Regions from separate parts of the Variovorax sp. PDC80 genome, predicted to be linked through region 2. Evidence: predicted binding sites of a transcription regulator. Region 2 holds the regulator's gene; each other region holds the start of a gene.

Region 1 (10,470 bases), on a different contig from region 2:
GCAGGCCATGGCCGAGCTGGTGCCGGCCGAACGTCGCACCGAAGCGCCGGACGCCTGAGGCCGGCGGGCTTCAGGCCACGGGCGCCGTGTCGCGTGCGCGGGCCAGCTCCTCGCGCCAGCGCGCATGGGCCGCCTCGCGTTCCTCGTCGGGCAGCCGCAGCAGCGCCGACGGATGCAGCGTCACGAACACCGGCCGCCCGTCCGCGCGCTCGTGCAGCCAGACGCCGCGCTCGGCCTGCACCGCCACCGGCCGGCCCAGCAGCGCGCGCGCCGCCGTGGCGCCGAGCGCGACCAGCGACTGCGGCCGCACCAGCGCGATCTCGGCATCGAGCCAATGGGCACAGGCCTCGGCCTCGCGCTGCCCCGGCGTCTTGTGGATGCGCCGCTTGCCGCGCAGCTCGTACTTGAAGTGCTTCACGGCATTGGCGAGGTAGACGCCCTCGCGCGCCCAGCCGAGCTGCGCCATCGCGCGCTCGAGCAACTGGCCGGCCGGGCCGACGAAGGGCCGGCCCGCGAGGTCCTCCTGGTCGCCGGGCTGCTCGCCGACCAGCATGTGGCGCGGCGCGAGCGGCCCTTCGCCGCACACGGCCTGGGTGGCCTGCGCGCCGATCGGGCAGGCGCGGCAGGCATGGGCGGCCGCGCGCAGTTCGCCGAGGTCGGCCGGCGCCGCGCCCTCGGCCGGCCGCGCGTGCAGCGCCACCGGCGCGCGGATGCGCCGCGCGGGCGTGGCCGGTGCCTCGATCATCGACTGGCTGCGCGCGTCGGCCGCGTCGGCCAGCGGCTGGATCAGCGCGGCCTCGGGCAGGTTGTGCCAGTAGCGGCGCGGCATCTCGCGCTGCATGGTCGCGAACTTGAGCCGCGCGGGATTGAAGATGTGGGCGTAATAGGTGAGCCAGAGTTGCTCGCCCGCATCGGGCGGCGGCTTCTCGCGGCGGTCGGCGCCCGCGCGGAACGACAGCGCATGGCCATCCCATTCGACGCAGCGCTCGGGCGTGAGGATGGCCCAGCGCATCTGCGCGAAGCGGCGCGCGAAGAAGTCGGCATTGGCCTCGACGATGCGGTGCTCGGGCTCGAACCATGCGACATGGCGCTCGAGCCCGTCGTCGTCCGTCACCTGCGTGAAGCGCACGAAGGCGCGCATCTTGTGGATGTCGCGGTGCACGGCCTTGGCCATGCGCTGGGCCCGCATCATGTCGGCGTCGAGCGGATCGTGGCGCAGCGCGGGTTCGTGCGCGAGGCGCCAGAGCAGGCGGTAGAGCAGCGCGAAGCGCTGGGGATCGCGGTGCAGGATCACGTCGGCGCACAGCGCGACGAAGGCCGCCGGCACGGGCTGCAACGCCGCGGTCGATGGCGCGATCGCTTGCTCGGGCACATCGCCGAACAGGCCTTCCCCGCCATCGGGCCGCGCCACGCCCCACTCGACTCGTTCAGGCGGCACGCCATCGGCCAGCAGTTGCCGCGCGCGGCGCCGGAAACCGTCGAGGTCGACCGCGTCGTCGAGCCGCACCTGCATCGCGATGGCGCTCAGAACAGCGAGACCTGCTGCGCCGGCTCGGCGCGCGCGGAAGCCGCCATCGCCCCGGCCGCGGGCCGGTGCCCGTCGGCCACCACGAAGGGCAGCACCTTGCGCGCGGGCACGTGCAGCCGCCGCAGGTCGTCGGCGCGCACGCGGCGCACCCGCCGGGCCTGCAGCAGCCGATCGACCGCCTTCACGCCCAGGCCCGGCACGCGCAGCAGCAATTCGCGCGGCGCATGGTTGAGGTCGACCGGGAAGCGCTCCGCATGCGCGAGCGCCCAGGCCATCTTGGGATCGACGTCGAGCCGCAGCAGGCCGTCGCGCTCGGCCACGATCTCGCCGTGCTCGAAGCCGTAGAAGCGCATCAGCCAGTCGGCCTGGTAGAGCCGGTGCTCGCGCATCAGCGGCGGCGCGGCCAGCGGCAGCGCGCGCGCCGCGTCGGGGATCGGGCTGAAGGCCGAGTAGTAGACGCGGCGCAGCCGGTAGGCGCCGTAGAGCGTGGCGCTGGTCGCGAGGATGGCGCGGTCGTCGGTGGCGTCGGCGCCCACGATCATCTGCGTGCTCTGGCCCGCGGGCGCGAACGGCGGCGGCTTGGCGGCCACGGGCGCCGCGCCCGGCAGCGCGCGGATCGGCACCACGCGGCGCGCCTCCTCGCGCGTGTCGTCGATCTGCAAACGCAGCCGCGCCATCGAGCGGCGGATCGCGCTCTCGTCCTTCTCGGGCGCCAGCGCCTGCAGGCCCTCGGTTGTCGGCATCTCGACGTTGATGCTGAGCCGGTCGGCATAGCGGCCGGCGCGCGCGATCAGCTCGTCGCTGGCATCGGGAATGGTCTTGAGGTGGATGTAGCCGCGGAAGTCGTGGTCCTCGCGCAGCGAGCGCGCGACCTCGACCACCTGCTCCATCGTGTGGTCGGGCGACTTGATGATGCCGCTCGAGAGGAACAGCCCCTCGATGCAGTTGCGGCGGTAGAAGTCGAGCGTGAGCTGCACCACCTCCTCGGCGCGAAAACGCGCGCGCGGCACATTGCTCGAGGCGCGGTTCACGCAATAGAGGCAGTCGTACTGGCAGTGGTTGGTCAGCAGCACCTTGAGCAGCGAGATGCAGCGGCCGTCGGGCGCATAGCTGTGGCAGATGCCCATGCCCTCGGTCGAGCCGATGCCGCGCCCGCCCACCGAGTCGCGCGGCTGCGAGCCGCTCGACGCGCACGAGGCGTCGTACTTGGCGGCATCGGCCAGGATGGCGAGCTTGTGCTGGAGGTCCATGAGATGGGCAGGCGGGCGGAAAAACACTGTACGTTTATACAGATATTAACCGTCCCGTCGCCCAGATGGCCCTGCGGCCATGCGCGCGGGTCGGGCATTGCCCGCCGCGCCTTTTCAGTCGATGTAGCGCAGCCCCGCCGCCGCCAGCGCCGGCCGCATGTCGTACATGTCGAGCCCGAGCACGCCGCTCGCGAGCTTCTCGCGCTTCGACGTCTCCAGCGCCTCGCGCTGGCGCGCCTTCTCGAGCGTGGCCGCGGCCATCGCGCGCGGCACGCAGACCACGCCGTCGTCGTCGGCCACGATCGCGTCGCCGGGCTGCACCGACATGCCGGCGCAGACCACCGGGATGTTGACCGAGCCCAGCGTGGCCTTCACGCAGCCCTTGCTGCTGATGGCCTTGCTCCAGACCGGAAAGCCCATCTGCTGCAGCGTGCGCACGTCGCGCACGCCGCCGTCGATCACCAGCGCGCGCGCGCCGCGGGCCTGAAAGCTGGTGGCCAGCAGGTCGCCGAAGAAGCCGTCGCTGCTCGGCGCGGTGACGGCCGCCACCACGATGTCGCCGGGGCGGATCTGCTCGGCCGCGACATGCAGCATCCAGTTGTCGCCCGGATGCAGCAGCACGGTGACGGCGCTGCCGCTGACCTGCGCGCCCGGATAGATCGGCCGCATGTACGGCGCGAACAGGCCGACCCGGCCCATGGCCTCGTGCACCGTGGCCGAGCCCAGGGCCGCGAGGGCATCGACGACCTGCGCGTCGGCGCGTTCGATGTGGCGATGGACGACGCCGAGTTCATGCATGACGGGCTCCTTGCGTGGCATGTGATTGAGGATCGAACAGCCGGCCGCGCGCGTTCAGCCGCGCATCGAGCCGCGGAAAGACACGGCGCGCATTGCCTTCGTAGACCTGCGCGCGCTGGTCGGCGCTCAGCGCGGCGGCCTCGATGTAGCGCCGCGTGTCGTCGTAGAAGTGGCCGGTCTCGGGATCGATGCCGCGCACGGCGCCGATCATCTCGGAGGCGAACAGGATGTTCTCGGCCGGGATCACGCGCGCGAGCAGGTCGATGCCCGGCTGGTGGTAGACGCAGGTGTCGAAGAACAGGTTCTTCAGCAGGTGCTGCGCGAGCGGCGGCTTCTTCATCTCCTGCGCCAGGCCACGAAAGCGCCCCCAGTGGTAGGGCGCGGCGCCGCCGCCGTGCGGGATCACGAAGCGCAAGGTGGGGAAATCCGCGAACAGATCGCCCTGGATGCACTGCATCACGGCCGTGGTGTCGGCATTGAGGTAGTGCGCGCCCGTGGTGTGGAAGCAGGCGTTGCAGCTGGTGCTCACGTGGATCATGGCCGGCACGTCGAGCTCGACCATCTTCTCGTAGAGCGGATACCAGTGGCGGTCGGTCAGCGGCGGGCTGTTCCAGAAGCCGCCCGAGGGATCGGGGTTGAGGTTGACGCCGACGAAGCCGTAGTCGCGCACGCAGCGCTCGAGCTCGGCGATGCACGAGGCGACCGGCACGCCCGGCGACTGCGGCAGCATGGCCGCGCCCGCGAAGCGCTCGGGGAACATCGCGCTCACGCGGTGGCACAGCTCGTTGCAGATCGCTGCCCAGGTCGAGGACACGGCGAAGTCGCCGACGTGGTGGGCCATGAAGCTCGCGCGCGGGCTGAAGACGGTGAGGTCGATGCCGCGCTGGTCCATCAGCCGCAGCTGGTTGCCCTCGATGGACTCGCGCAGCTCGTCGTCGCCGATGCGCAGCTCGGACGCGGCCGGCGCGGGCTGCCCCGCGCCGAAGGCCTCGACCTGGCGCCGGCGCCAGGCCTCGAGCGCGGCCGGCGCGGTGGTGTAGTGGCCGTGGCAGTCGATGATCATGAGGTCGACGCCGTGCTCAGTCGGCCTTGATGTCGGCCGCGCGGATCACCTGTTCCCACTTGGCCGATTCGCTCTTGAGGAAGGCCGCGGCCTCCTGCGGGCTCGAGGGCGTGATGACCGCGCCGAGCGCGCCCAGCTTCTCGCGCGTGCCGGCATCGGCCAGCGCCTTGCGCGTCTCGGCATTGAGCTTGGCGACCACCTCGGGCGCGGTGCCGGCCGGCGCGAGCAGCGTCCACCAGACGCTGGCGTCGAAATTCGGCAGGCCGGCCTCGGCCATGGTGGGCACGTTCGGCAGCATCGGCGCGCGCTGGGCGCCGCTGACCGCCAGCGCGCGCAGCCGGCCCGACTGGATGTGCGGCAGCACCTCGAGCGGGTTCAGCAGCATGAACGAGGTGCGTCCCGCGATCAGGTCGACCAGCGCGGGCGAGCCGCCCTTGTAGGCCACGTGCAGCGCATCGAACTTGCCGACCGACGCCAGCAGCGCGCCGGCCAGGTGGCCCGAGCTGCCGTTGCCGGCCGAGCCGTAGCTCATGTCGCCGGGCTTGGCGCGCGCGGCCGCGAGCAGCTCGGGCACGCTCTTGTAGGGCGCGCTGGCCGGCACCACCAGCACCAGCGGCGCATAGCCCAGGCGCGCCACGGCGACGAAGTCGCGCAGGCCGTTGAACGACAGCTTGGGATAGAGCGTGTTGTTGGTCACCACGCCGTTGGCCGCCACCAGCAGCGAGTAGCCGTCGGGCGCCGAGCGCGCGACGTTCTCGGTGCCGATGTTGGCGTTGGCGCCGGGCCGGTTGTCCACGATCACCGGCTGGCCCATCTGCGTCGACAGCCGCTCGCCGACCACGCGGCCCACGGTGTCGACCGCGCCGCCGGCCGCGAAGGGCACGACCAGGCGGATCGGCTTGCTCGGATACGGCGCCTGCGCGAGCGCCAGCGAGGGCGCGGCGAGGCAGGCCAGGAAGAGCGCGCCAAGGCGGCGGCGCAGCGGGGCGGTGGATGTCATGAGCGAGTCTCCTGCGGATGTTCGAGCGATGGGGCCCAGTGCCCCAGGGAAGCCGCGAGCCTAGGATTCGCAACGCGGCCGCACAATGCCGTTCCACTCCGCGAAACGATGGCCTCCTCCGCACGCGCTCCCACCCGCACAGCCAAGCCCGTGCCGCGCGCCGAGGGCGTGACCGCGGTGGCGCGTTCGCTCGCCATCCTCGATGCCTTCGGCACGGCCGACGCGCAGCTCGCGCTGGCCGAGATCGCGCGCCGCACCGCGCTCGCCAAGCCCACCGCGCTGCGGCTCGCGCGCACGCTGGCCACGGCCGGCTACCTGGTGGCGCTCGAAGGCGGCGCCTGGCGCCTGGGCCCGGCGGCCGCGCGGCTGGGCGCGCGCTACCAGCGCGCCTTCGACCTGCGCAACGTGATCGAGCCGGCCCTGCAGCAACTGGCCGAGCGGACCGGCCACAGTGCCTCCTTCTTCGCGCTCGAGGAAGGCCAGCGCGTGCGCCTGCTGCGCGTGCGCGGCGCCGACGGCTTCGTGAGCCCGAGCCGCGTCGGCGAACCGTTGCCGCTCGAGCGCGGCGCGGCCGGCCAGGTGATCCTCGCGTTCTCGGGCGCACCGGGCGCCGCGCTCGACGCGATCCGCCGGCGCGGCCATCACCTGACCGTGGGCGAAGCCGACGCGGCCGCCGCGAGCGTGGCTGCGCCGGTGTTCGCCGCGCGCGGCACGGTGCTGGGCGCGCTCAGCGTGGCGGTGCCGGCCGATGCGGCCGCGGCCGGCGAGCTCGCGCGCCATGCGGCCACGCTGATGGAAGCCGCGCGCAGGCTGTCGGATGCGCTCGCGGCCACGCGTTACGAGCCGCTCGAAGGCCGTGCGCGCAACCTGTGGCATCCCTGAACTAGTCGGCCTTCACGCCCGCCGCCTTCACCACCGGCGCCCACTTCACGATCTCGCTGCGGATCGTCGCCTCGAACTCGGACGCGCTCGAGCCCACGGGCTCGACGCTGAGTTCGGCCAGGCGCTGGCGCACCTCGGGCAGCTGGATCACCTTGACGATGTCGCCCGAGAGCTTGGCCGCGATCGGTGCGGGGAGGCCGCGCGGCGCGACGAAGCCGAACAGGCTCTCGAGCGAATAGCCGGGGATGGTCTCGCCAACGGTCGGATACTCGGGATAGATGCGGCTGCGCTTGGCATTGGTCACGGCCAGCACCTTGAGCTTGCCGGCCTTCACGTGCGGCAGCGCCGAGTCGAGCAGCACGAAGCCCACCTGCACGCGGCCGCTCAGCAGGTCGTTGTACGCGGGCGCGCTGCCGTTGTAGGGGATGTGGACCATGCCGGTCTCGGCGCGCACGTTCATCATCTCGCCCGCCAGGTGGGTGGCGGTGCCGATGCCCAGCGAGGCATAGCTGACCGAGCCCGGCTTGGCGCGCGCCTTCGCGATCAGCCCGGCCACGTCGTTGGCGGGGAACGAGGGAATGGCGACCAGCGCGATCACCGGGAAGCCCAGCAGGCTAAGCGGCGTGAAGTCCTTCGTGGCGTCGTACGGCAGGTCGTTGCGCAGCGAGGGATTGATGGTGAAGGCGCTGATGACGATGCCGAAGGTGTAGCCGTCGGCCGGTGCCCGCGCGATGGCCTGGGTGCCGACGATGGTGCCGGCGCCGGGCTTGTTGTCGACGATCACGCTCTGGCGCCAGAGCTCGCCGAGCTTCTGCCCGAGCAGGCGGCCGATGACGTCGGTGGCGCCGCCCGGCGGCAGCGGGATCACCATCTTCACGGGATGCGAGGGGAAGGCGGAAGCGGGCTCCTGCGCCAGCGCGCGCAGCGGCAATGCGCCGCTCGCGGCGAGGGCGGCGCCGGCGCGCAGCAGGCCGCGGCGGGTGGCACGAGCGGCCACGGGCGGCAGGCGCGGGGGTTGTTCGGACGTCACGGTGTCTCCTTATGGGTATGGGGGGCGGGGTCGTTGGTGAGGCTCGGGCGCCGGGCGCCGTCGAGGTGCAGCCAGGGATGCAGCGCCCTGTCGCGGCGCTGGAAGGCGTCGATCTCGGCGCTGCGCGCGAGCGTGAGCTCGAGGTCGTCGAGGCCGCGCAGCAGCCCCTCGCGGCGCCGCGGCGGCAAGACGAAGGGCAGCGTCGGCAGGCCCTCGCGCCGCACGGTGCAGGCCTGCAGGTCGACCGTGAGCACGGCATCGGCGCCCTCGGCCACGGCGCGCGCGAGCACCTCCACCTGCGCGCGCGGCAGGCGCACCGGCAGCAGGCCGTTCTGGAAGCAGTTGCCCTGGAAGATGTCGCCGAAGCTCGGCGCGACGATGCAGCGGATGCCCAGCGCCATCAGCGCCCACACCGCGCCTTCGCGCGAACTGCCGCAGCCGAAGTTGTCGCCCGCCAGCAGGATGCCGGCGCCGCGGTAGCGCGGCTGGTTCAGCACGCAGGCCGGGTCCTCGCTGCCGTCGGCGCGAAAGCGCAGCGCGGCCAGCGCATGGGGGCCGAGCTCCTCGCGCGGCACGCCGCCGAACAGCGGCTCGACGCGCACGATCAGGTCGGTGTCGATGTTGTCGCGCCACAGCGGCGCGGCGATGGCGGTGAGCACGCCGAACGGGGTCATGGCCGGGCCTCCATGGCGCGCGGATCGACCAGGCAGCCCGCGATGGCCGCGGCGGCCGCGAGCTGCGGGCTCGCGAGATGGGTGCGCGCACCCGGCCCCTGGCGGCCGACGAAGTTGCGGTTCGAGGTCGACACCACGCGCAGGCCCGGCGGCACGGCCTCGCCGTTGGCCGCCACGCACAGCGAGCAGCCCGACTCGCGCCATTCGAAGCCGGCGTCGAGGAACACCTGCGCCAGCCCTTCGGCCTCGGCCTCGCGCTTGACCAGCTCCGAGCCCGGCACGATCCAGGCGCGCACGCCGCTCGCCACGCGCCGGCCGCGCACGGTCTCGGCCGCGAGCCGCAGGTCGGAGATGCGCGCATTGGTGCACGAGCCGATGAACACCCAGTCCACCGGCGTGCCCGCGATCGCATCGCCGGCGCGCAGGCCCATGTAGTCGAGCGCGGCCTGCCACGCGGCGCGCTGCGCCGGATCGCTGGCGGCGGCCGGGTCGGGAATGCGCGCGTCGATGCCGATGGTGTCCTGCGGGCTCGTGCCCCAGGTGACCTGCGGCACGACCTCCGACACGTCGATGCGCACCTCGCGGTCGAACACCGCATCGTCGTCGCTGCGCAAGGTGGCCCAGTGCGCCGCGGCCTGGTCCCACTGCGCACCGCTGGGCGCGAACGGCCGGCCGCGCACATAGGCCAGCGTGCGCGCGTCGGGTGCGACGATGCCGAAGCGCCCGCCCATCTCCACCGACAGGTTGCACACCGTCATGCGCGCCTCGATGTCGAGCGCGTCGATGGCCGCTCCCGCGTACTCGACCGCGCAGCCCGAGGCGCCGGTCGCGCCGAGCCGGCCGATGGCATGCAGGATCAGGTCCTTCGCGCTGGTGCCCGCGGGCAGCGTGCCCTCGAAGCGGATGCGCATCTGGCGCGGGCGCTGCAGCACGATGGTCTGGGTCGCGGCCACGTGCTGGAACTCGGTGGCGCCGATGCCGAAGGCCAGCGCGCCGAGCGCGCCGTGGGTGCAGGTGTGGCTGTCGCTGCAGACCACCGAGGCGCCCGGCAGCGTGAGCCCGAGCTCGGGCCCGACCACGTGCACGATGCCCTGCCCCGGCTGGCCGACGTCGAACAGGCGGATGCCCTGCAGCCGCGTCTCGTGGCGCAGGTCGGCCAGGTAGCGGATGGCGTTGGGCGTGTGGCCCTCGCGGCCCGGCGCGGTCGACACCGTGTGGTCGGGCATCGCGAAGGTCAGCTCGGGATGGCGCACCGGCAGCCCGCGCCGGCGCAGCGCCGCGAGCGCCTTGCTGCCGGGATCGCTGACCAGGTGGCGGTCGACATGCAGCAGCGAGAAGCCGCCGCCCAGGTCGGACACCACGTGGGCGTCCCATATCTTCTCGAAGAGCGTGCGGCCGGGCATGCGGGGTCTGTCGGCGTGAGCCGTCGTGGAGCGTTGTTGGTCCTATTGTATTGATATCAATACTTTTAGCCAACGCCCCGGCCCGCCCCCGTCATCGACCGCTAAGATTTGCCCATGGACCTCAACAGGCAGCCCGGCGTGGCACTGCATCACCAGATCTCGACCCTGATCGAGGACATGGTCGCCAGCGGGCGGCTGCGCGACGGCGACCAGCTCCCCACCGAGGAAGAGCTGCGCGCGCAGTACGGCGTCTCGCGCGTCACGGTGCGGCGCGCGCTGCAGTCGCTGGAGGAACGCGGCCTGCTCAAGCGCCAGCGCGGCCGCGGCACCTACGTGTCGGCGCCGTTGCGCTCGGCACCGCTGCCGATGCCGATGGAGTCCTTCCTCGCGACCATGGCCGAGCGCCGCTCGCGCAGCAAGCCGTCGGTCAAGGAGTTCGGCTTCGTGCCCGCGCCCGCCGACGTGGCCACCGCGCTGCGGCTCGAGGAAGGCACGCCGGTGCTCCAGGTGGTGCGGCTGCGCAGCACCGGGCGGCTGCCGATCCTGCACAGCATCGTCCACCTCATCGAGGATGTGGGCCGGCGCTTCGTGCGGGCCGATTTCTCGCGGCTGTCGTTGACCGAGCTGCTGCAGGGCCAGGGCATCCGCTACGGCCGCATCGAGATGCTCACGCGCGCCACGCTGGCCGACGCGCCGCTGGCCGCGCTGCTCGGCGTGCCGATGGCCTCGGCGCTGGTCGACGTGCTGCGCATCGGCCACGACGAGGCCGACCGGCCCTTCGAGTTCCAGCGCCTGCGCGGCCCCTCGGACCGCTTCCACTCGCACGTCACGATCCGGGGCTG
Region 2 (10,470 bases):
GGCATGCGGGCGCCGGCGCGACGGGGTTTCGCCGCGCCGTTCAGGCCGGCCGGCGGCTGCGGTCGATGCTCACGCTGAGCACCATGGCGACCAGCAGCAGCGCGAGCCCGACCCAGCTCATCCAGTGCATGGCGTCGCGCGCGAGCAGCCAGCCGCCGAGCGCGGCGCCGAAGGCCTGGCCGATGTAGATGGCCGAGCTGTTGAGCGCCACCGAGCCCGGCGCCAGCGCGGGCGCGAGGCCCACCAGCCGTGCCTGCTGGGCCGAGTTGGTCGAGAAGCAGCCCAGTCCCCAGGGAGAGACCACCACCGCGATCCAGAACAGGCTGTCCGCCAGCGGCCAGAGCGCCAGGCTCAATGCGATCAGGCCCGTGGTCGCCAGCACCATGCGACCGGCACCCGCGCGGTCGATGATGCGGCTCACGACCATGTTGCCCAGCAGGCCGCAGACGCCGAACCAGCCCCACATCAGGCTCAGCGCCGTGGCATCGGCGCCGAAGCGCTGCTTGAGGATCGGGCCGAAGTAGCTGAACAGCACGAACTGGCCCGCGCCTTGCAGCGCGGTGATCGACACGATACCCATCAGCACCGGGCTGCGCAGCACGCGGGCCCAGGCCGCGGCCGTGAGCGCAGCCGGCCGGATACCGCCGGGCAGCGTGAGCCATACCGAGACCGCGCTCACGACGCTGAGCGCCGAGATCGCGAGGAAGGCCGCGCGCCAGCCGAAATGGCCGCCGATCAGCGCGCCGATGGGCAGGCCCAGCACCGAGGCCATCGACCAGCCGAGGAAGACGAAGGTGACCGCGCGCCCGCGCTGCTCGGGCGGCACCAGCATGCCGGCGCAGGCGGCGGCCTGGGGCGTGAAGATGGCCGGTGCGATCACCGCGAGCATGCGCACGGGCAGCAGGGCGCCGAAGCTCGGCATGAAGACCGACACCGCGTGCCAGGCCGCGTACCAGAGCATCGTGAGGGCCAGCAGCCGACGCCGGTCCCAGCCGGCCACCGCGGCCGCGAGCAACGGTGCGCCGAGGCAGGTGACGAAGGCCGCGGCCGTGATCAGTTGCCCCGCGGTGGCGGCACTGACCTCGAGCGAAACACTGATTTCATTGAGCGTGCCCGGCACCACCATCACCCCGGTGCCGATCACGAAGTTGCCGGCGAGCAGCGCCCAGAGTGCGCCCCTCGGCGCCGGCTGGCTCACGGCTTCACCGCCGGACCTGCAACGCGCCGGGGTTGACGATGTTGGTGGGGTTGCCCTTGATGAAGCTCACGACGTTGTCGAAGGCCTGGCCGAAGTACATCTCGTAGCTCTCCTGCTCCACGTAGCCGATATGCGGCGTGCAGATGCAGTTCTCGAGGCGCAGCAGCGCATGGCCCTGCAGCGGCGGCTCGCTCTCGAACACGTCGATCGCCGCCAGGCCGGGGCGGCCGCGGTTGAGCGCGGCGAGCAGCGCATCGGGCTCGACCAGCTCGGCACGCGAGGTGTTGACGAACAACGAGGTCGGCTTCATGCGCGAGAGGTCCTCGAGCGTGATCAGGCCGGTGGTTTCGTCGTTGAGCCGCAGGTGCACGGACAGCACATCGGCCATCGCGAAGAACTCCTGGCGGCTCTGCGCCACCTGGAAGCCGTCGGAGCGCGCCTTGGCGCAACTCGCCTCGCGGCCCCAGATCACGACCTGCATGCCGAAGGCCTGGCCGTAGCGCGCCACGAGCTGGCCGATGCGGCCATAGCCCCAGACGCAGAGCGTCTTGCCCTTGAGCACCGAGCCGAGCCCGAAATTGGGCGGCATCGAGGCCGACTTGAGTCCCGACTGCTGCCAGGCGCCGTGCTTGAGGTTGCTGATGTACTGGGGCAGCCGGCGCATCGCCGACATGATCAGTGCCCAGGTCAGTTCGGCCGGCGCCTGCGGCGAGCCCGAGCCCTCGGCCACCGCCACGCCACGCTCGGTGCACGCGGCCACGTCGATGTGGCTGCTGACGCGGCCCGTCTGCGAGATCAGCTTGAGCTTGGGGAGTTTCTCGATCAGCTGGCGCGAGATCTGGCTACGCTCGCGGATCAGGACGATCACGTCGGCGTCTTTGAGTCGCACCGAGAGTTGACCGATGCCCTTGACGGTGTTGGTGTAGACCTTGGCTGCGTAGGCATCGAGCTTCGAAGCACAGTGCAGCTTGCGCACCGCATCCTGGTAATCGTCGAGGATCACAATATTCATGGCATGCCATTGTGCCTCGCAGCATGGAATCGGCGCGCCGTTGAACGTTTGGATACGGCCCCTGGGCCCCGAAAGGGGTGAAAACGGGGGCAAAGGCAGGAGAAGCAGGGGCAAAGGCGGGCAAAGGGGCGAGGTCGGCACCGCCTTCCCGACAGGGTGTGAACAAACCGGCTGCTATGGTTTCTTCACACCCCTGAGCCTAGACCTCGCGCGTCCACGCAATCGAGCGACCGCGTGAAACGCCGAGGCCGGCGCCCTCAGTGCAGGTGCACGGGGCGGGGCGACGCGGCGGCGGTTTCGAGTGCCTCGAGCGCGGCGAGGCGGTCGAGTTCAGCGCACACATCCGCCATCCGGCCCGAAATCACCACGCGGTTGCTGTTGCGCGCGCCGCCCTGCTGGCGGTCGACGACGCGCACCACTCGCAGCGGACGCGACGGCGCCTGGGCGACGGCTGCGGCCGTGACGGCGTTCTGTCCGCTGTCACCGCGTGCCGTGCACGACGGCCGTACCGCGACATAGCGCAGCTCGCTGGCACACAGGTCGTCATCGCGACGGTGTGCGGGGCGGGCGGGCAACCAGCGGCTCGCGAGCGACTGCAGCGGCATCCAAAGATCGACGAAGGTGAGGAGGGCGATTCCCATGTGAACTCCAAGAAGGTTTGAGGTTGAACACAGGCAGGATTCGTTGTCATCGGGCGCAGCAGGGTGATGGCGACAAAGCGCCATACGCCCGCCACCTGCGGCGACCGGATGGGGGATGCGTGATGCGGATCCGCGAAGCGGCTCGGCGATGCAGACCGCCGGGCCGGCTCGGCAGGCCTACATCAGCATGGTGTTTCGGATCAGGCCGACCGCGAGGCCTTCGATTTCGAAGGGCTCGCCGGGTTGGACCACGATGGTCGGGTAGTCGGGGTTCTCGGCATGGAGCTCGATCACCTGCTTGTTGCGCTTGAGGCGCTTGACGGTCACTTCGTCGCCGAGGCGCGCCACCACGATCTGGCCGTTGCGCGCTTCCTTGGTGGCCTGCACGGCGAGCAGGTCGCCGTCCATGATGCCGGCGTCGCGCATCGACATGCCGCGCACCTTGAGCAGGTAGTCGGGCTGGCGCTGGAACAGCGTGTTCTCGACGTAGTAGGTCTGGTCGACATGCTCCTGCGCGAGGATCGGCGAACCGGCCGCGACGCGGCCGATGAGCGGCAGCGCGAGTTGCGCCATGCCGGGCAGCGACAGCGAGAACTGGCTGTTGCGCGATTCGGCCAGTGAGCGCAGTGCATCGCCCTTGAGGCGGATGCCGCGCGAGGTACCGCTCACGAGCTCGATGACGCCCTTGCGGGCCAGCGCCTGCAGGTGTTCCTCGGCGGCATTGGCGGAGCGAAAGCCCAGCTCGCTCGCGATTTCGGCACGAGTGGGCGGCGCCCCGGTACGGGCAATGGCGCTCTGGATCAGATCGAGGATCTGCTGCTGGCGGGCGGTAAGCTTCACGGCGAACTGCATGGTGGTTCCTTGCGGCACTGGCTGAACATCCAGTACCTGTATTTTTAACCAGTTTTTCAAAGTTGGCAAGTCATGGTGACTTCATCCCTTTCGAATCCGCGGCGCGTGGTGGTGCTCGGCACCGGCGGCACCATCTCGGGCCGCGCGACGAACAGCGGCGACAACATCGGCTACACCGCCGGCGAGGTTGGCGTGGCCGACCTGCTCGGCGGAATCGAAGCGCCCGTAGGCGTGACGCTGGCGGCGGAGCAGGTGGCGCAGATCGACAGCAAGGACATGTCCTTCGCGATCTGGCGTGCGCTGGCGCTGCGCTGCGCCCACTGGCTGGCGCAGCCCGACGTGGCTGGCGTGGTGATCACCCACGGCACCGACACGCTCGAGGAGACCGCCTTCTTCCTCCAGAGGGTGCTGGCGCCGCGCAAGCCCATCGTGCTGACCTGCGCCATGCGCCCGGCCTCCGCGCTGTCGCCCGACGGTCCGCAGAACGTGCGCGATGCGATTGCCGTGGCCGCGACGCCGGGCGCGCAGGGCGTGACCGCGGTATGCGCGGGCACGGTGCTCGGTGCCTTCGACGTGCAGAAGGTGCACACCTATCGGCTCGATGCCTTCGACGCGGGCGACGCGGGGCCGGTGGGCTACGTGGAGGAGGGCGAGGTACGGCGCGTGCGCGACTGGCCGGCTTCGGAAGCAGGCGCAGCCCTCGGCCGTCTTCCCGAGGACGAGGCCGCATGGCCGCGCGTGGAGATCGTGATGAGCCACGCGGGCGCGAGCGGCGCGTTGATCCATGCGCTGCGTGCCGATGGCACGACGGCGTCGCCTCTGCGTGGCCTCGTGCTGGCGACCACCGGCAACGGCACGCTGCACCATGCGCTCGAGGTGGCCGCGCTCGAGGCGCAAGAGGCCGGCATCGCGGTGCTGCGCGCCACCCGCTGCACGCAAGGGCGCATCCTGCCCAAACCGGGTGACCGCCTGCGCGATGCGGGCGCGCTGACACCCGTCAAGGCGCGCATCGCGCTGACGCTCGAGTTGCTCTGAAGGTCGGGCGCCAAAGAAAAAGCCGCGTCGCGGGCCTCGAGGCCCGCACGCGGCTTGCGATTCGAGTCGGGGATCAGCTGCTCAGTGCGGCCAGTGCACGTTGCGTGATCTCTTCGACCGTGCCCACGCCCTGGATGGCGCGGTACTTCGGCGCGGCGGCCGGATCGGTCTTGGCCCAGGCCGAGTAGTAGTCGACCAGCGGACGCGTCTGCTGGCTGTAGACGTCGAGCCGCGTGCGCACGGTCTCTTCTTCGTCGTCCTTGCGCTGGATCAGTTCCTCGCCGGTCAGGTCGTCCTTGCCTTCGACCTTGGGCGGGTTGAACTTGAGGTGGTAGGTGCGTCCCGAGGCCGGGTGCGAGCGGCGGCCGCTCATGCGTTCGATGATGTCGCTGAAAGGCACGTCGATCTCGAGCACGTAGTCGAGCTTGACGCCCGCGGCCTTCATCGCGTCGGCCTGCGGAATGGTGCGCGGGAAGCCATCGAACAGGAAGCCTTCGGCGCAGTCGGGCTGGGCGATGCGTTCCTTCACGAGATTGATGATGAGGTCGTCGCTGACCAGCGCACCCGCATCCATCACGGCCTTGGCCTGCAGGCCCAGCGGGGTGCCGGCCTTGACGGCGGCGCGCAGCATGTCGCCGGTGGAAATCTGCGGAATGCCGTACTTCTGGCAAATGAAGGCCGCCTGCGTGCCTTTGCCCGCCCCGGGCGCGCCCAACAAAATCAGTCTCATGGTGTCCTCGGAGGGTTCTTGGATTTGTGTCACGTCGCGCAGGCACCCTTCGATGAAGACAAAGTGCCACGGACGGAGTTGCGTCGAGGATAGCACGCGGCCCCGTGAACAATTTCGCCGGGCACCTGCGATGGCGATGGCCGGAAAGCGATGATCGAGACTCCTTGCGCTCCGAAGCCGGCTCTTCGTGGATGGATCGGGCAAGTTGGACGAAGATTGGACTGCCGTTCGAAGCCTGGAACTTCCAGGCCTGGATGGCATCCGCGTGACTGATTGCAGTGGCCGGCCGCCGCTAGGCCAGCGCTCAGTTCGCGGCGCCGAACAGTGCTCGCACCCGCGCCAGGTCTTCCGGCGTGTCCACGCCCGGTCCCGGCGCCGCATCGCTCACATGCACCGCGATGCGATGCCCATGCCACAGCGCGCGCAGTTGCTCGAGCGCCTCGATGGTTTCGAGCGGCGAGGGCGGCAGCGAGGGGAACCGGCGCACGAAACCCGCACGGTAGCCGTAGATGCCGATGTGGCGCAGCGGTGCGGGCGAAGGCAGTTGCGTCGGAGGCACGCCCGGCGCGGCACCATCGCGCCACCAGGGAATCGGCGCGCGGCTGAAATAGAGCGCATTGCCCTGCGCGTCGAGCACGGCCTTCACGACGTTCGGATTGAGATAGTCGGCCACCGAATCGATCGCATGCACCGCGGTGCTCATGGCGGCATCGGGCCGCGCGAGCAGCGCCGCGGCCACGGCGTCGATCAACGCCGGGTCGATCAGCGGCTCGTCGCCCTGCACGTTGACCACCACCGCGTCGCCGTCGATGCCGAGCTGTTCGCAGGCCTCGGCGAGGCGGTCGCTGCCGCTCGGATGGCCCTGACGGGTGAGGATCGCCTCCACCCCGTGGGTCTGGCAGGCCGCGAGGATCGAGGCATGGTCCGCCGCCACCACCACGCGCGCCGCGCCGGACTGCGCCGCGCGCTGCGCCACGCGCGCCACCATCGGCACGCCCGCAATGTCGGCCAGCGGCTTGTCGGGCAACCGCGTCGACGCCAGTCGGGCCGGCACCAGAACCGTGAAGCTCACAGCCCGAGCTCGTCGTCGGACAGGGTGCGGGCCTCGTTCTCGAGCAGCACCGGAATGCCGTCGCGCACCGGATAGGCCAGGCGCGCACTGCGCGAACAGAGTTCCTGCTTCTCCGGATTCCAGGTCAGGGGGCCCTTGGTGACGGGGCAGACGAGCAGTTCAAGCAGCTTGGTGTCCATCGGTCGATGATAGCTTTGCGTCGAGCGCCGCAAGGAAGGCTTCGGAGGGGGCGAACAGCAGCGGCACGGCTAGCGCACGAGGCTCCTTGCGCCAGAGCTTGACCGCGTCCTTCTCGGTGCACAGCAGCAGGTGGCCGGCGGGCAGGTCGTCGTGCCAGTCGGCGAAATCGTGGTGATCGGGCAGGGCGATGGTTCGTTCGGGTTCGATGCCTTGCGCGCGCAGCATCTCGAAGAAGGCTTCGGGCCGCGCGATCGCCGCCAGCGCCGTGATGGGGCGTGCAGCCAGCGAGGCCAGTGGCGTTCGGGTGCCGTCGCTCGTCACCGCGTAGGTCGCCAGTTGGCGCGTGGCGGTGAAGCCACCGGGAAACGCCGGGTGCTCGCCGCTGTGCAGCACCAGGTCGCAATCGCGCGGCCAGGGTTCGCGCAAGGGGCCGGCCGGCAGCAGCCAGCCGTTGCCGATGCCGCGGTCGTCGAACACGCAGATCTCGATATCGCGCGCCAGCGCCAGGTGCTGCAGGCCGTCGTCGCTGACGACGACCTGCGTGGCGGGGTGGGCGGCGAGCAACGTTCGCGCGGCCTCGGCGCGGCGCCGCGCCACGAACACCGGCGCGCCGGTGCTGCGCCGGATCAGTGCCGGCTCGTCGCCGACCTCGCGCGGATCGCTGTCGGGCAGGACTTCGCGGCAGTCGTCCGTGTGCCGGCCGTAGCCGCGCGACACCACGCCGACCTGCCAGCCGCGCGAACGCAGATGTTGCACCACGGCCATCACCACCGGCGTCTTGCCCGCACCGCCGGCGATCACGTTGCCGACGATCACCACCGGTACCGGCATGCGCTCGGTACGCAAGCAGCCGAGGCGATAGAGCAGCGCGCGCAGCGCCACCAGGGTGCGAAAGAGCAGTGACAGCGGCCACAGCAGCATCGCCAGCGGGCCGCGCCGCAGCCAGGCGTGCCGAAGCCGCGAGGCGGTTGCGCCGGCGTCGGTGCCGTTGCGCCCCTGCGACGGCAACTCAGTGCCCGGCTTGCGCCGTCGACTGGGCGGCGAAGGTGATCTGCATCAGGCCCGCGCGGCGCGCGGCCTCCATCACCGTCACCACCGCCTGATGCGGGCTGCTGGCATCGGCGCTGATGATCACCACGCTGTCCTTGCCGCCGGTGGCGGCCGCGGCGAGCGCCGCCGCCACGGTGTCCACGCTGCGGTCGGGCATGGGCGTCTTGTTGATCGAATAGCGTCCGTCGGCCGACACGCCGACGATCACTTCCTTGGGGTAGTCGCGCTGCGCGTCCACGTCGGCCGTCGGCAGCCGCAGTTGCATCTCGGTGAACTTGCTGTAGGTGGTCGACAGCATCAGGAAGATCAACACCACCAGCAGCACGTCGATGAACGGGATCAGGTTGATCTCGGGCTCGTCGCGCGCGCCGTGGCGAAACTGCATGCGGCCGCGGCTCACCGGGCGCTCCCGGTGGCGGCCATGAAGGCGGGGAGCGCCCTCATTTGCGCATCGCGTTGAGATGGCGCGCGAAGCGCTCGCCCGAGAGTTCCAGATTCAGCAGGTACTCGTCGACGCGGCTGCGGAAGTAGCGCCAGAAGATCAGGGTCGGGATCGCGACGATCAGGCCGAAGGCCGTGTTGTAGAGCGCAATCGAGATGCCGTGCGCAAGTTGCGCCGGGTTGCCCGAGCCGACCGCGCCGCTGGTCGGCGACTGCGAGCCGAAGATCTCGATCATGCCGATCACCGTGCCCAGCAGTCCGAGCAGCGGGGCGGCCGAGGCGATGGTGGCGAGGGCGGGCAGGTAGCGTTCCAGCCGGTGCGCCACGGTGCGGCCCGAGGCTTCCATGGCGGCGCGCAGGTCGTCCTCGGTGCAGCGCGGATTGGCGTTCAGCGCCCGCAGGCCGGCGGCCAGCACCTGGCCGAGCATCGAGTTGTTCTCCAGCTTGGTCACCACATCGGGGCCGGGTACCGCGTTGTGCGACACGGTGATGGTTTCGTCGAGCAGTTTGGGCGGAAGCACCTTCACTGTCTTGAGACTTGTGAAACGTTCTATAACGAGTGCGAGTGCAATCACCGAGCAAGCGAGCAGCGGCCAGATGGGCCAACCTGCAGCAACTATGATGGAAAACAAGGAATCCTCCGGCCCCGTAGGCTGTCAATGCGCGGCGATTATCCACTGAGCCCACCATCGCCACACGGCTTGTTTGCGTGTCGGCCAAGACGCACAGATTCTGTGGATAACTTTGTGATTAACCCGCTGCGCAAGTCGCCGCGAGCCGCGCCAACTGGGCTTTCCATTAGATCGATTGAATTTTGGGCACCGCTTTTTTAAATGAAATCAACAACTTGCACGAGAAACCGTGCAATTGTCCGACCCCGGGGCCCTGGCGCCCGAGCCACGGCACCCGTTGTGGAAGAGTGCCAAATCACGATTCGGCGGTTTTGTGAACTTGCGTGACCCCAATCCGGTTTCCGGACCGCGCGTCTGGGCCGTCGGCGCGTTGTGCCGCGCGGTCGCCGATGCGCTCGATGCCCGCTTCAATCCGGTGTCCGTGCGCGGCGAAATCTCCGGTTTTTCGCGTGCGGCGAGTGGACATTGTTACTTCTCGCTCAAGGACGAGTCGGGCCAACTGCGCTGCGCCATGTTCCGCCGCGCGGCCGGCCTGCTCGATTTCTCGCCGCGCGACGGCGACCAGGTCGAGGTGCGCGGGCGTCTCGCGGTCTACGAGCCGCGCGGCGATCTGCAACTGGTGGTCGAAAGCCTGCGCCGGGCCGGGCAGGGCGCCCTGTTCGAGCAGTTCCTTCAGCGCAAGGCGCGTCTCGAGGCCGAGGGGCTGTTCGACCCGGCGCGCAAGCGCGCGCTGCCGGTGATGCCGCGCGCGATCGGCGTCGTCACCTCGCTGGGCGCCGCGGCGCTCCATGACGTGGTGACCGCGTTGCGCCGGCGTGTGCCCCACATTCCCGTGACGGTGGCGCCCGCGGCGGTGCAGGGCGCGGCTGCACCTGGCGAACTGGTGCGCGCGCTGCAATCGCTCTACGCGATGCAACCGGCGGTCGACGTCATCCTGCTGGTGCGCGGCGGCGGATCGATCGAGGACCTCTGGGCCTTCAACGACGAGAGTCTGGCACGCACCATCGTGCAGAGCCCGGTGCCGCTGATCAGCGGCGTGGGCCACGAGACCGACTTCACCATCGCCGACTTCTGCGCCGACCTGCGTGCGCCGACGCCTACCGCCGCGGCCGAGCTGGTCAGCGCGCCGCAGGCGCTGTGGCTCGATGCCCTGACCTTGCTCGAGGAGCGGCTCGACGACGCCATCGGCGCGCGGCTCGACGTGCTGGGCCAGCGGCTCGACCAGGCCGCGGGCCGGCTCGGCCGTCCCTCGTCGCTGGTCGCGCGTCAGCAGTTGCGGCTCGCGCACCATGCGCAGCGCCTGCACTATGCGGTGCTGTCGAGGACGCAGCGGCAATCGCAGGCGGCCCAGGCGTTGGCCGGCGATTTCCCCGCGAAGTTCGAGCGCGCGCTGGTGCAGCGCCGCGAGCGCCTGGAACGCGTCGCGCTGCGGCTGCGCCTGCTCGATCCCGCGCTCGTGCTGCAGCGCGGCTATGCCTGGATCACCGACGCCGACGGGCGCGCCGTGGTCAGCGCGAAGGCGCTCGCACCCGGCGATGCCGTCGTTGCCCGCCTGGCCGATGGCTCCGTCGATCTGACCGTCGGGTCACGCGGCGCGACGGGAACACGTCCGACGTGAGTGCCACGA
Region 3 (10,470 bases), on a different contig from region 2:
GCGCCGCGCTGCTGCACAACCTCGGCGCGCTGATGCTGCACGACATGTCGCGCGCCGACCCGCTGGCCTTCGAGATCCACGACATCGCCTGCCATGGCACGCGCTTTCGCAGCAAGGAGGTGTCGCGCCGCGGCGGCCTGCAGGCGGCGCTGGCCGAGATTCCCGGGCCCAAGCTCTTTCTCTGGGGCGAGTTCGACGTGACCGCCGATTCGCGCGCGCTGGTCGCGCGGCTCGTGGCCGAAGGACCGCAGCGCGAGGGCGCCGTGGTCGACGGCGCGGGGCACTGGGTGCAGTACGAGCGGGCCGAGGAATTCAATCGGCGCGTGGCCAACTTCCTCGACCGCTGAGCGGCGTCAGCCCAGCACCTCGGCCGCGTGCCGCTTCCAGAAGGCCGCGTCGGGCACCGGCCCCGCGCCGGCCGCGGCGTTCTCGGCCATGTGCGCCGCGCGGCTGGTGCCGGGGATGGTGCAGGTCACGGCCGGATGGCTCAGCACGAACTTCAGCAGCACCTGGGCCCAGCTCGCGCAACCGATCTCCGCGGCCCAGCCCGGCAGCGCGCGCTCTCGCAGCCGGCGCAGCAGGCCGCCGCCGCCGAAGGGCATGTTGACGATCACCGCCACGCCGCGTTCGGCCGCCAGCGGCAGCAGCCGTTCGCCGGCAGCGCGCGCATCGAGCGAGTAGTTGATCTGCAGGAAGTCGAGCGGCTGCGCGCGCAGCACCGCCTCGACCTCGTCGTAGGCCGAGGCCGTGTAGTGCGTGATGCCCAGGTAGCGCACGCGGCCCTGCGTCTTCCATTCGCGCAAGGTCGCGAGCTGGGTGCGCCAGTCGACCAGGTTGTGGATCTGCATCAGGTCCACGCGCTCGGTGCGCAGCCGCGCGAAGGACTGTTCCATCTGCGCGATGCCGGCCTCGCGGCCCGAGGTTCAGACCTTGGTCGCGAGGAAGGGGCGCCGAGTACCGCGAGCCGCCGCCGTGGCGGCCAGCAGCTCGCCGGTGCTCTCCTCGGAGCGGCCGTACATCGGCGAGCTGTCGATCACCGTGCCGCCCGCGGCGAACAGCGCCTCGAGCACGCCCGCGAGGCGCTGGTATTCCTCGCTGCCGGGACGCTGGTCGAAACCGATCCAGGTGCCGCAGCCGATCGCGGGCAGCGCTTCCTGGGTGGAGGGGATGGGGCGGGTGTTCATGGTCGGCGCAGGCGTGGACCCGGCCGGCCGCTGCACGAACGCGCTCAGCGCGGCGCTCGCGGGCAGGGCCGCTGCGAGCCGCAGGAACTGCGCGCGATGCATCGGCGCCGCAAGCGCGGGCCGGGAGGAGGGCGTCGGGCCGGGGGTCTTCATGGGAAGGGTGGAATCGACGATAGCACCGGCCCCTGCATCGCGCAGCGGCTCGCGGGGGCGGGCCGCGGGTTGGCGCCGATGCAACACCTTCGTCCGGTGGATTGCCCGCGGATGTTCCCGAATGTATCGTGCGCGTCCGCAGGTGGAGGGCCTGCCGTCCGGCCGTCGAGCGATCCGCCGGAGCCATCCCGCAAAACCATTCCAACAAGAGAGCCACGACCGTGACCCCGTTTCCCCGACCCATCGTCCGCCTGCTGCGCGGGTTCGTGCTGCTGCTGGCCGCGGCCCTGCTGGCCGCCTGCGTCGCGCCGCCGATCGCGCCCGAGCAGACCCTGACGGGCCATGAAGGCGCCGTGGTGATGAAGCTGATCACCAACAGCCCCGGCGAGAACGACCCGGCCGAAACGCTGTGGACCCTGCATCTCCAACGCGTGCTCGGGCCCGGCGAGAAGCAGACCGGCCAGGACATGGTGGTGCTGCAGCGCACGCGCCGTTCCACCTACACCACGGCCGTCTTCAGCGGCATGGTCGCGCCGGGCCGCTACATCATCAAGCACGCGGCGGGCGGCTCGGGCAACATGAGCTACACCTTCCCCATCGATGCGAAGTTCGGCAGCTTCGACGTGGTGCGCGACGAGGTCACGCTGCTCGGCACCTTGCTGATCCAGCCGCGCGGGGGCTCGCGCTTCGTCGTCGCCTACGTGCGGCCGGAGGAAGAACTGCAGAAGACCTTCGAGACCCTCTATCCCGCGCTGGCGGCGCAGACGCGCGATCGCCCGCAGCACGGTTTCATCTTCACGCCCGACCTGCATCGCCGCGCCGCGCTGGCGCCGCAGCTCAAGCGGCTCGCTTCCGCCTGGCATGGCCTGGCACAGACCGCCGACGGCGAGTTCATGGCCGGCGCCAAGCTCGGCAAGGTGCTGTGGCGCAAGAGCGGCGAGAGCCGCTGGCGCGAGATCGACGCGAAGACCTGGCGCGAGGTGCTGTCGGTGCGGCCGTACCGCGGCGGCCTGCTGGTGGCCGGCGAGGAAGGCCTGCTGCGCCTGTCGACCGACGAGGGCGATACCTGGAAGGACCTGCTGCCGCCCGACGACGGCCTGATCCAGGTGGCGCAGCCGATGCGCGACGGCAGCCTGGTGGTGGTCTCGCGCAGCGACAGCCTCTGGAGCGTCTACGCGTCGGCCGATCCGGGCGTCGGGTGGCGCAAGCTCGGCGAGTTCTCCGACAGCCGTTCGATCAACATGCCGTGGATGCGCAGCATGGCCTTCGGCACGCCCGACCGGGTGGGCGTGATGATGCCCAACGGCGACCTCCACGCCACCGACGGCCGCACGCTGACGCGCTCGAGCAATGGCCAGTCCACCCTCGACGTGAACGCGCTGCCCGACGGCACCCTGGTGTCGCAGACGGCGATCTTCACCAAGTCCACCATGCTGTCGCCGGACTGGGGGCAGACCTGGAGCGACCTCAACACCAGCCGCTTCGTCGTGACCATCGCCTTCAAGGACCGCCAGACGGCCTATGCGGTGGCGCCGATCGCACCCGGGCTGATGCCCGGTGCGATGGGGCTGATGACCACGCGCGACGGCGGCAAGAGCTGGACCCACACCGGCGGCTCGCCGAGCATCACGGGGCCGCAGGCCGTGCGCCAGATGATGGTGGACCGCTCCGACGGCTCCCTGATCGCCTTCCTGCCCGACAACCTGATCCTGCGCTCCGCGGACGAGGGCAAGAGCTGGAAGATCGTCAAGGACAACTGAAGCGCCGCGCGGTCCTCACTGCGTTTGCGAGACCTTGACCCCCGCGGCCCCACCGGCCGGCCGGTTCATGTACGCCAGCGTGCTGCCCACCAGCGCGCGCACGCCCACGCGCAGTGCCGACTCGTCGATCACGAACTCGGACGAATGGTTGGGCGCGCCGTTGCGGTCGGCGAAGGGCGAGGCATTGAGGTGCCAGAACACGATCGGGATGTTCTTGCCGAAGGAGCCGAAGTCCTCCGAGCCCATGCTCGGCTGCGACTCGCGCGCCTTGCCGGGGCCGGCCGCGGTCTCGAGCGCCTGCGTCACGGCCTGCGTGGCGGCCGGATCGCTGACCAGCACCTCGTAGCCGGTGTCGATCGTGACCTCGGCCGTCAGGCCGTGGCTCTCGGCGATCTTCTGCGCCTTGAGCCGGATGGCGTCGTGCGCGGTCTTCTGGTTCTTCTGCGACAGCGAGCGCACCGTGCCCGCGATCTCGGCCGTGTCGGGCAGGATGTTGACGCGGTTGCCGCTCTGCAGCAGGCCCACGGTCACCACGGTCGGGCCATCGAGCGGATCGATCTGGTGGCTCACGATGTTCTGGAGCGCCAGCGCGATCTCGGCCGCGGCCAGCGTGGGGTCCTTCGCGGTCCAGGGCGAGGAGCCGTGGCCGCCCTTGCCCTTGAGCGCGATCTTGAACACGTCGCCGCTGGCCATCAGGCTGCCGCGCCGGTAGCTGATGGTGCCCGAGGGCGCGCGCGCACTGATGTGCTGGCCCATCACCACGTCGACCTTCGGGTTGTCGAGCACGCCGGCCTTGACCATCGCGGGCGCGCCGCTGGCCACCGGCCCCGGGCCCTGTTCCTCGGCGGGCTGGAACAGGAACACGACCGTGCCCGGCAGCTCGTCGCGCACCTTCGACAGCGCCTGCGCCGCGCCCAGCAGCATCGCCACGTGCGTGTCGTGGCCGCAGGCGTGCGAGACCGGCACGTCGCTGTTGAGCCAGGGCGCCTTCACGGTCGAGCGGAACGGCAGCTCGTTGCGCTCGGCCACCGGCAGCGCGTCCATGTCGGCGCGCAGCGCCACCACCGGCCCGGGCTTGCCGCCGCGCAGCACCGCCTTGATGCCGGTCTTGGCGACGCCGGTCTGGACCTCGATGCCGGGCATCTTCGCGAGCGCCGCGGCGATGTAGGCGGCCGTCTGCACCTCCTGGTACGACAGCTCCGGATGCTGGTGCACATGGCGGCGCCATTCGATCACCTGCGCCTCGGAGGCATCGGCGAGCGCCAGCGCGCGCGCCGTCAGCGCGTTGCCGGCATCGGCGGCCGGCGCGGTCTGGGCCGAGGCCGCGACGTGGAGGAGGCTGCCGGAGAGCATCAGCAGGGCGAAGCGGGAGCGGAGTTTCATGGGTGGCTGAAGAAGGAAGGGTGAAGGGAGGTGTCGAGGCGGGTCGACCTTAGCGAAAGCCGGCGCATCGGAAAAGACTCGAAAAACTCCAGGGCGATCAAAATCCCTGATCACCCCATTTCCTCGTCCTCCCATGAACCTGCGCCATCTGAAGATCTTCGAAGCGATCGCCGAGGCCGGCAGCATCCGCGCCGCGGCGCGCGTGGCCGGCCTCACGCAGCCCGCCATGACCTACGCGATGCGCGAGCTCGAGCAGAACGTGGGCGCGCAGCTGCTGGTGCGCAGCGCCCAGGGCGTGTCGCTCACCGTGATCGGCGAGGCCCTGCTCCAGCGCGCACGGCTGCTGGCCAACGAGGTGCGCCGCGCCGAGGACGAGATCGCGCAGCTGCGCGACGGCGCCGGCGGCCTGCTGCGCGTCGCCTTCAGCTCCTTCGCGGTCGAGCGGCTGCTGCCCGACGCGCTGCAGGACTTCCGCCGCAAGTGGCCGGGCGTCGCGCTCGAGCTGCAGGAGCTCAGCGGCGCCGACGTGAAGGGCCTCTGGAGCCGCGGCGATTTCGACTTCGCGATCCTCGGCGAACTCGAGCCCGATGCCGGCGACGGCGTGCATCGCGAGACGCTGCTCGAGTTCCCGCTCGCGGTGGTGGCCGGTGCGAAGCATCCGCTGGCGCGCGTGCGTTCGATGGCGAAGCTGCACGAGGCCATGTGGGTGGTGCCCTGGTACGGCGTCGAGCTGCTGCGCCGCCACTTCGCCGCGGCCGGCCTGCCGCCGCCGCGCGACATCGTGATCTGCCATTCGTGGCAGCTCGGCATCACGCTGGTGAAGAAATCCGGCGCGCTGACCCTGGCCGCGGCCTCGCTGTTCAAGCACGCCGTGGCGGCGCGCGGGCTGGTCGCGCTGCAGGTCGCGGACAGGCTGCCCCAGGTGCGGGTGTCGCTGCTGATGCGCGATCCCGCGGCGCTCACGCCGGCGGCGCGGGCGTTCTCGCAGTCGTTGAAGGCGGTGGCGGACGGGGTGTCGGCGGCCGGGCGGTAGCCGGCCGGCTCATTCCGCGCGAAGACACGCGGCGGTGCCTGTGCTCCAATCCCATTCCACCCTCGCCATCCCGCCGCATCCGCCATGGGCTTGCCGCTCCCGCTCGTCCGCCTGTCCTCGCTCGACCTCGTGCGCGGCTTCGTCGCGGTGGGGCGGCGCATGAGCATCTCGCTGGCGGCGCAGGACCTGTGCGTGACGCAGTCGGCGGTCAGCAAGCAGGTGCATGCGCTCGAGGCGCAGCTCGGCGTGAAGCTGCTGGTGCGCGGCCATCGTTCGATCTCGTTCACGCCCGAGGGCGAGCGGCTGTTCCGCAGCGCCGATGCGGTGGTGCAGCAGCTGCAGGAGGTGATGGGCGAGATCGGCCGCACCGGCGCGCAGCGGCCGGTGACGCTGAGCGCGAGCATCGGCGTCACGGGGCTGTGGCTGCTGCCGCGGCTCAGCCGGGTGCAGGACATCCATCCGGGCGTGGACGTGCGGGTGTCGGCCAACAACCGCGTGGCCGACCTGCGCAACGAAGGCATCGACCTCGCGATCCGCTACACCACGCCCGCGCTGGCGCCGGCGGGCGCGGTGCGGCTGTTCGGCGAAACGGTGGCGCCGGTGGCGCATCCCTCGCTGGCGCTGCCGCCGCTGGCCTCGGCCGAGTCGATCGCGGCGCTGAACCTGCTCGAGTTCGACGATGCGCAGCGGCCCTGGCTGCAATGGCGCGACTGGCTGGCCGCGGCCGGCTGGGCCGATGCGAAGCCGCGCGGCATGCTGCGCTTCAACCAGTACGACCAGCTGATCCAGGCCGCGATGGCGGGGCAGGGCGTGGCGCTCGGGCGGCTCGAGCTGATCCAGCCGCTGCTCGACGACCGGCGGCTGGTGCGCGTGGAGGCCGCGTTGCCGGCCCAGCCCTCGGGCCATGCCTACTGGCTGATCCAGGCCGAGCCGCAGCCGCGCGAGGAGGTGCGGCACGTGGCCGAGTGGCTGGTGGCGGAAGCGAAGGGCTCCGCGCCGCACTGAGACCGTCAGGTTCAGGCGCCGGCTTGCGCGCGGGCGAACGCCAGCGCATCGTCGAGCCGGTCGTTGCCCCAGAACATCTCGTCGCCGACGAAGAAGGTGGGCGCGCCGAAGATGCCTTTCTCCATCGCGGTCTCGGTCTGGCGGCGCAGGCGCAGCTTGTTGGCGTCCGACAGCGCCTCGTCGATCACGCGGTGCGCGTGCAGGTCCATGTCGGCGAGCAGCGCGGCCATGGTCTCGGGCGCGTCGATGTCGCGGTCCTCGGCGAAGTTCAGCTGCATCGTGCGGCGGCAGAACTCGCCGATCCACGGCTGGCCGGCGCCGGCCAGCGCGATGCGCAGCGGCAGCACGGCGGCACGCGGGAAGTTGCCGGGCCGCTGCCAGGCCAGGCCGTACTTGCGGCACTGGCGCACCATGTCCTTCCAGACGTAGTCGCCCTTTTCCTTCTGCAGCACGAAGGGCGAGGTCTCCCAGCCCAGCGCGCGGAACACCGGCCCGAGCAGGAAGGGCTGCCAGCGCAGCGCGACGCCGTGCGCGGCGGCGGCCTGCTCGATGCGCATCGCGCTGAGGTAGCTGTAGTTGCTGCCGAAGTCGAACCAGAAGTCGAGCGTGGGTGCGTTCATGGCCATGGCCTCCTCACTCGAACACCACCAGGCAGCGCGCCTCGATGCTCTCGCGCAGCGGGGCATCGGCCGGCGCCAGCGGATGGTCGAAGGCCGCGTGCGGCGTGAAGCGCGCGACGCCGCCGAGCTGCGCGTCGTACTGCTTGAACACCAGCGCCTCGTGCCGGTCCATGCGCGAGAAGTACGACCAGCGGTGGGTGGGGGCATGGGTGGCGAGGTAGATCTCGCCGGTGCGCTTCGGATAGCGCACCTCGGCGTTCACCAGGTCGCGCGCCATCACCGTGCGCGCATCGCAGACGGCCAGCGGGGTGTCGAGCACCGGCCCGGCGATCGAGCGCCAGATGTTGACGATGCAGTAGCGCCGCACGGCGGCGGCCTCGGCCGCGCTCGCGAGCACCAGCGCGAGCCGGCGCCGACCCGATTCCTCGGTGTAGTCGTTGTGGATGCGGCCGTTGGCGGCGGCCTTGCCGTCGGTCTTGCCGCGGCCGAAGTTCAGCGCGGCGCGCTCGGGCTCGCGCTGTCGCACCAGGTGGTCGAACACGTGGGCGCGCGCGCCGCCGGTGACCGCGAGCGCGAGCGCGGCCAGCTCGGGGTAGTAGACGGCCTGGACCTCGGCATCGTCGAGGAAGTCGGCGACCGCCGTGGGCGCCTCGCGCAGCTCGAAGCCCTCGCGCTCGATGTGGGTCGCCCGGCCGCGGGCATCGGCGATCGGCATCGCGATCCGCTCGTACTCGCCGCTCTCCCAGGGCAGGCCGGGCGGCGGCGTGAAGGCGTAGCTGTAGGGCCGCAGCGCGGTCGGCCGCAGGTAGTTGAGGCCGGCCTCGATGTCGCCGCTGGCGGGCAGCGGCGCGGCGGCGATGGCCGAGCCGGCGGGTGGGGAATGGGAAAGGGTGGCGTGCATTCCTGGGGCTCCTGGGACATGGCCCGCTGGCGACCGCGGCGGCCCATCCGCCGCGGCCACGAGGACCATTCTTCGTGAAGCCATTGGAGCGGCTTCGGCACGGAGCTTCAAACGAGATCTTGGCGCCATCGCATGAGCGATTGGAATGGGAGAAGGGGCCCTGCAAAGAAATTTGCCGACCCGATTGCGAACCCCTGAAATACTGGATAAAAATACAGTTAACAGTTTCATCATGGGCTTTCCTTCCCTCGCCTCCCTCTCTCCCGCCGCCGGCCGCGGCGTCTGGCATGCCGACGAGCTCGGCAGCGCCGACGCGCAGGTCATCGGCACCGGCCATGCCGCGCTCGACGCGCAGCTGCCCGGGGGCGGCTGGCCGGTCGGCGCCATGAGCGAGTTGCTGCAGGCCGCGCCCGAGGACCATGTCTGGCGGCTGCTTTTACCGGCGCTGGTGCAGTCGGTGGCGGCGCGCGGCGGCCCCGTGGTGCTGATCGGTCCGCCGCGCGAACCCTTCGGCGCCTCGCTCGCGGCCCATGGCCTGCGGCCCGAGGCGCTGATGTGGGTGCGCAGCGAGGCCGCGGCCGCGCGGCTGTGGGCCTGCGAGCAGGCGCTGCGCTGCGCCGAGGTGGGCGCGGTGCTGGCCTGGCTGCCGCAGGCGCGCGTGGGCGAGCTGCGGCGGCTGCAGCTCGCGGCCGCGCAGCACGAGGCGCTGCTGTTCGTCTGTCGGCCCGAGGCCGTGGCGCAGTCGGCCTCGCCCGCGCGGCTGCGGCTGCGCATCGCGCGCTGCGAGGCCGACCCGGCGCAGATCGAGCTGCACATCCTCAAGCGCCGCGGCCCGCCGCTGGCCGCGCCGGTGATGCTGCCGGCGCGCGGCGAGCGCATGGCGGCGCTGCTCGCGGCCGCGCGGCTGCGGCGCAAGCTGCGCGCGCAGCAGCAGGGCGCCGTGGCGGTGGAGGCGGTGGAAGCACCGCCGGCCGCCAACGTGGTGCGCATCGACGCATGGAAGGCAGGAGGCGCCAATGCACTGGATCGCCTTGCAGTGGTCGCTTGATGCGCAGGCCGAGGCCGGTGCCGCCACGGCCGCCGCCGATGCCATGCCCACGCCCGAGGCGCTGGGCTGGTGGGCGCTGCGCTACACGCCGCACGTGTGCTGGCTCGACGAGGCGCTGATGCTCGAGGTCTCGGCCTGCGAGCGCCTGTGGGGCGGGCGTTCCTCGCTGATGCGTCAGTTGCTCAACGAGAATCCCGTGCCTGCCGCCGCCGTGCTGCGCGGCGCGCAGGGCGCCACCAGCCTCGAGGCGCTGGCGCGGCTGCGGCTGTTCGTGCGCGAGGAGAAGCGGCCGCCCGAGATTCCCGCCGGCCTGCCGCTCGACACCCTGAGCGCCGCGCGCGAGCACCTCGATGCGCTCGCGCGGCTGGGTTGCCGCAGCTGGGGCGAGGTGGCGGCGCTGCCGCGCGGCGGGCTCTCGCGGCGCTTCGGCGCCGAGCTGCGCGCCGCGCTCGACATCGCCTGGGGCCTGCGCCCCGAAAGCCATGCCTGGCTCACGCTGCCCGACGTGTTCGAGCAGAAGCTCGAGCTGCCCGCGCTGGCCGAGACCGCGCCCGAACTCATGTGGTCGGCCAACCGGCTGCTGTCGGCGCTGCAGATCTGGCTGCGTGCGCGCCAGCGCGGCGCGCGCGCGCTCGAACTGGAATGGACGCTCGACCTCAAGCGCTTCAACGGCGTGAACCTGCCGCCGACCCAGCAGATCGCGGTGCGCACCGCCGAGCCCACGCAGGACCTCGCGCACCTGCGCCGCCTGCTGTCCGAGAAGCTTGCTCTCGCCACGCTCGCCGCGCCCGCGAGCTGGCTCAAGCTGCGCTCGCTCGAGACCGATCCGTGGGCCGGGGCGAGCACCAGTTTTCTGCCGGAGGACAACCGCAAGGGGGACAAGTTGCACGAGATGGTCGAGCGGCTGAGCGTGCGGCTGGGGGCGATGCAGGTGCTGGTGCCGCGGGCGCGGGCGGATCACCAACCCGAACACACGCAGGTCTGGCGGCCGGCGCTGGGCCGCAGCGGCATCAAGTCCACGGCACCCAAGGCACGGGCACGCGATGCCGCCGCGGCACCGGCCCAGCAGCCCGATGCCCTCTATCCCGCCTGGCTGCTGCCCGAGCCGCTGCGCCTCGAGATGGACGGCGAGCGGCCTTGCTACAAGGGTCCGTTGAGCAAGCTGATCGGGCCGCAGCGGGTCGAGACCGGATGGTGGGGCGGCGTGGACGAGGGCGGCCAGCCGGCGGTGCGCGACTACTACATCGCAGAGAGTCCCGAGGCCGGCCTGGTGTGGATCTTCAGGGAGCGCTCCGCGGCCTGCTTCGCTTCGGGCGAGGTGCGCTGGTTCCTGCAGGGGCTGTATGCCTGATTCGAGCGCCAAGCAGCGCAAGCCGGCCCCGG

Evidence for each region. Region 2 encodes LexA, which represses DNA repair genes until DNA is damaged. Its sites were predicted from a motif close to ACTGTATNNNNATACAGT; they were not measured.
Region 1: the regulator LexA is predicted to act here: its motif matches at 2,804-2,821, upstream of BM109_RS39305 (putative DNA modification/repair radical SAM protein).
Region 3: the regulator LexA is predicted to act here: its motif matches at 8,241-8,258, upstream of imuA (translesion DNA synthesis-associated protein ImuA).

What each region holds. Positions count from the first base shown of each region.
Region 1 is NZ_FOWG01000023.1:44,698-55,167, forward strand. Features, by position in the region: gene BM109_RS39295 (ATP-binding response regulator) at 1-58, shown strand, start outside; gene BM109_RS39300 (UdgX family uracil-DNA binding protein) at 71-1,513, opposite strand; gene BM109_RS39305 (putative DNA modification/repair radical SAM protein) at 1,525-2,778, opposite strand; gene ligK (4-carboxy-4-hydroxy-2-oxoadipate aldolase/oxaloacetate decarboxylase) at 2,893-3,576, opposite strand; gene BM109_RS39315 (amidohydrolase family protein) at 3,569-4,639, opposite strand; gene BM109_RS39320 (Bug family tripartite tricarboxylate transporter substrate binding protein) at 4,656-5,639, opposite strand; gene BM109_RS39325 (IclR family transcriptional regulator) at 5,748-6,521, shown strand; gene BM109_RS39330 (tripartite tricarboxylate transporter substrate binding protein) at 6,523-7,551, opposite strand; gene leuD (3-isopropylmalate dehydratase small subunit) at 7,548-8,225, opposite strand; gene leuC (3-isopropylmalate dehydratase large subunit) at 8,222-9,628, opposite strand; gene BM109_RS39345 (GntR family transcriptional regulator) at 9,743-10,470, shown strand, end outside; gene BM109_RS39350 (LysR family transcriptional regulator) at 10,455-10,470, opposite strand, start outside.
Region 2 is NZ_FOWG01000002.1:763,263-773,732, reverse strand. Features, by position in the region: gene BM109_RS09115 (MFS transporter) at 41-1,198, opposite strand; gene BM109_RS09110 (D-2-hydroxyacid dehydrogenase family protein) at 1,203-2,210, opposite strand; gene BM109_RS09105 (hypothetical protein) at 2,468-2,851, opposite strand; gene lexA (transcriptional repressor LexA) at 3,029-3,703, opposite strand; gene BM109_RS09095 (asparaginase) at 3,776-4,738, shown strand; gene adk (adenylate kinase) at 4,812-5,468, opposite strand; gene kdsB (3-deoxy-manno-octulosonate cytidylyltransferase) at 5,773-6,540, opposite strand; gene BM109_RS09080 (Trm112 family protein) at 6,537-6,719, opposite strand; gene lpxK (tetraacyldisaccharide 4'-kinase) at 6,700-7,641, opposite strand; gene BM109_RS09070 (ExbD/TolR family protein) at 7,730-8,155, opposite strand; gene BM109_RS09065 (MotA/TolQ/ExbB proton channel family protein) at 8,211-8,843, opposite strand; gene xseA (exodeoxyribonuclease VII large subunit) at 9,157-10,461, shown strand.
Region 3 is NZ_FOWG01000005.1:296,132-306,601, reverse strand. Features, by position in the region: gene BM109_RS17150 (alpha/beta fold hydrolase) at 1-347, shown strand, start outside; partial or broken gene BM109_RS17145 (aldo/keto reductase) at 354-1,286, opposite strand; gene BM109_RS17140 (WD40/YVTN/BNR-like repeat-containing protein) at 1,559-3,097, shown strand; gene BM109_RS17135 (M20 metallopeptidase family protein) at 3,113-4,480, opposite strand; gene BM109_RS17130 (LysR family transcriptional regulator) at 4,614-5,513, shown strand; gene BM109_RS17125 (LysR substrate-binding domain-containing protein) at 5,604-6,518, shown strand; gene BM109_RS17120 (2-hydroxychromene-2-carboxylate isomerase) at 6,530-7,138, opposite strand; gene BM109_RS17115 (CmcJ/NvfI family oxidoreductase) at 7,152-8,039, opposite strand; gene imuA (translesion DNA synthesis-associated protein ImuA) at 8,272-9,087, shown strand; gene BM109_RS17105 (Y-family DNA polymerase) at 9,056-10,438, shown strand; gene BM109_RS17100 (error-prone DNA polymerase) at 10,431-10,470, shown strand, end outside.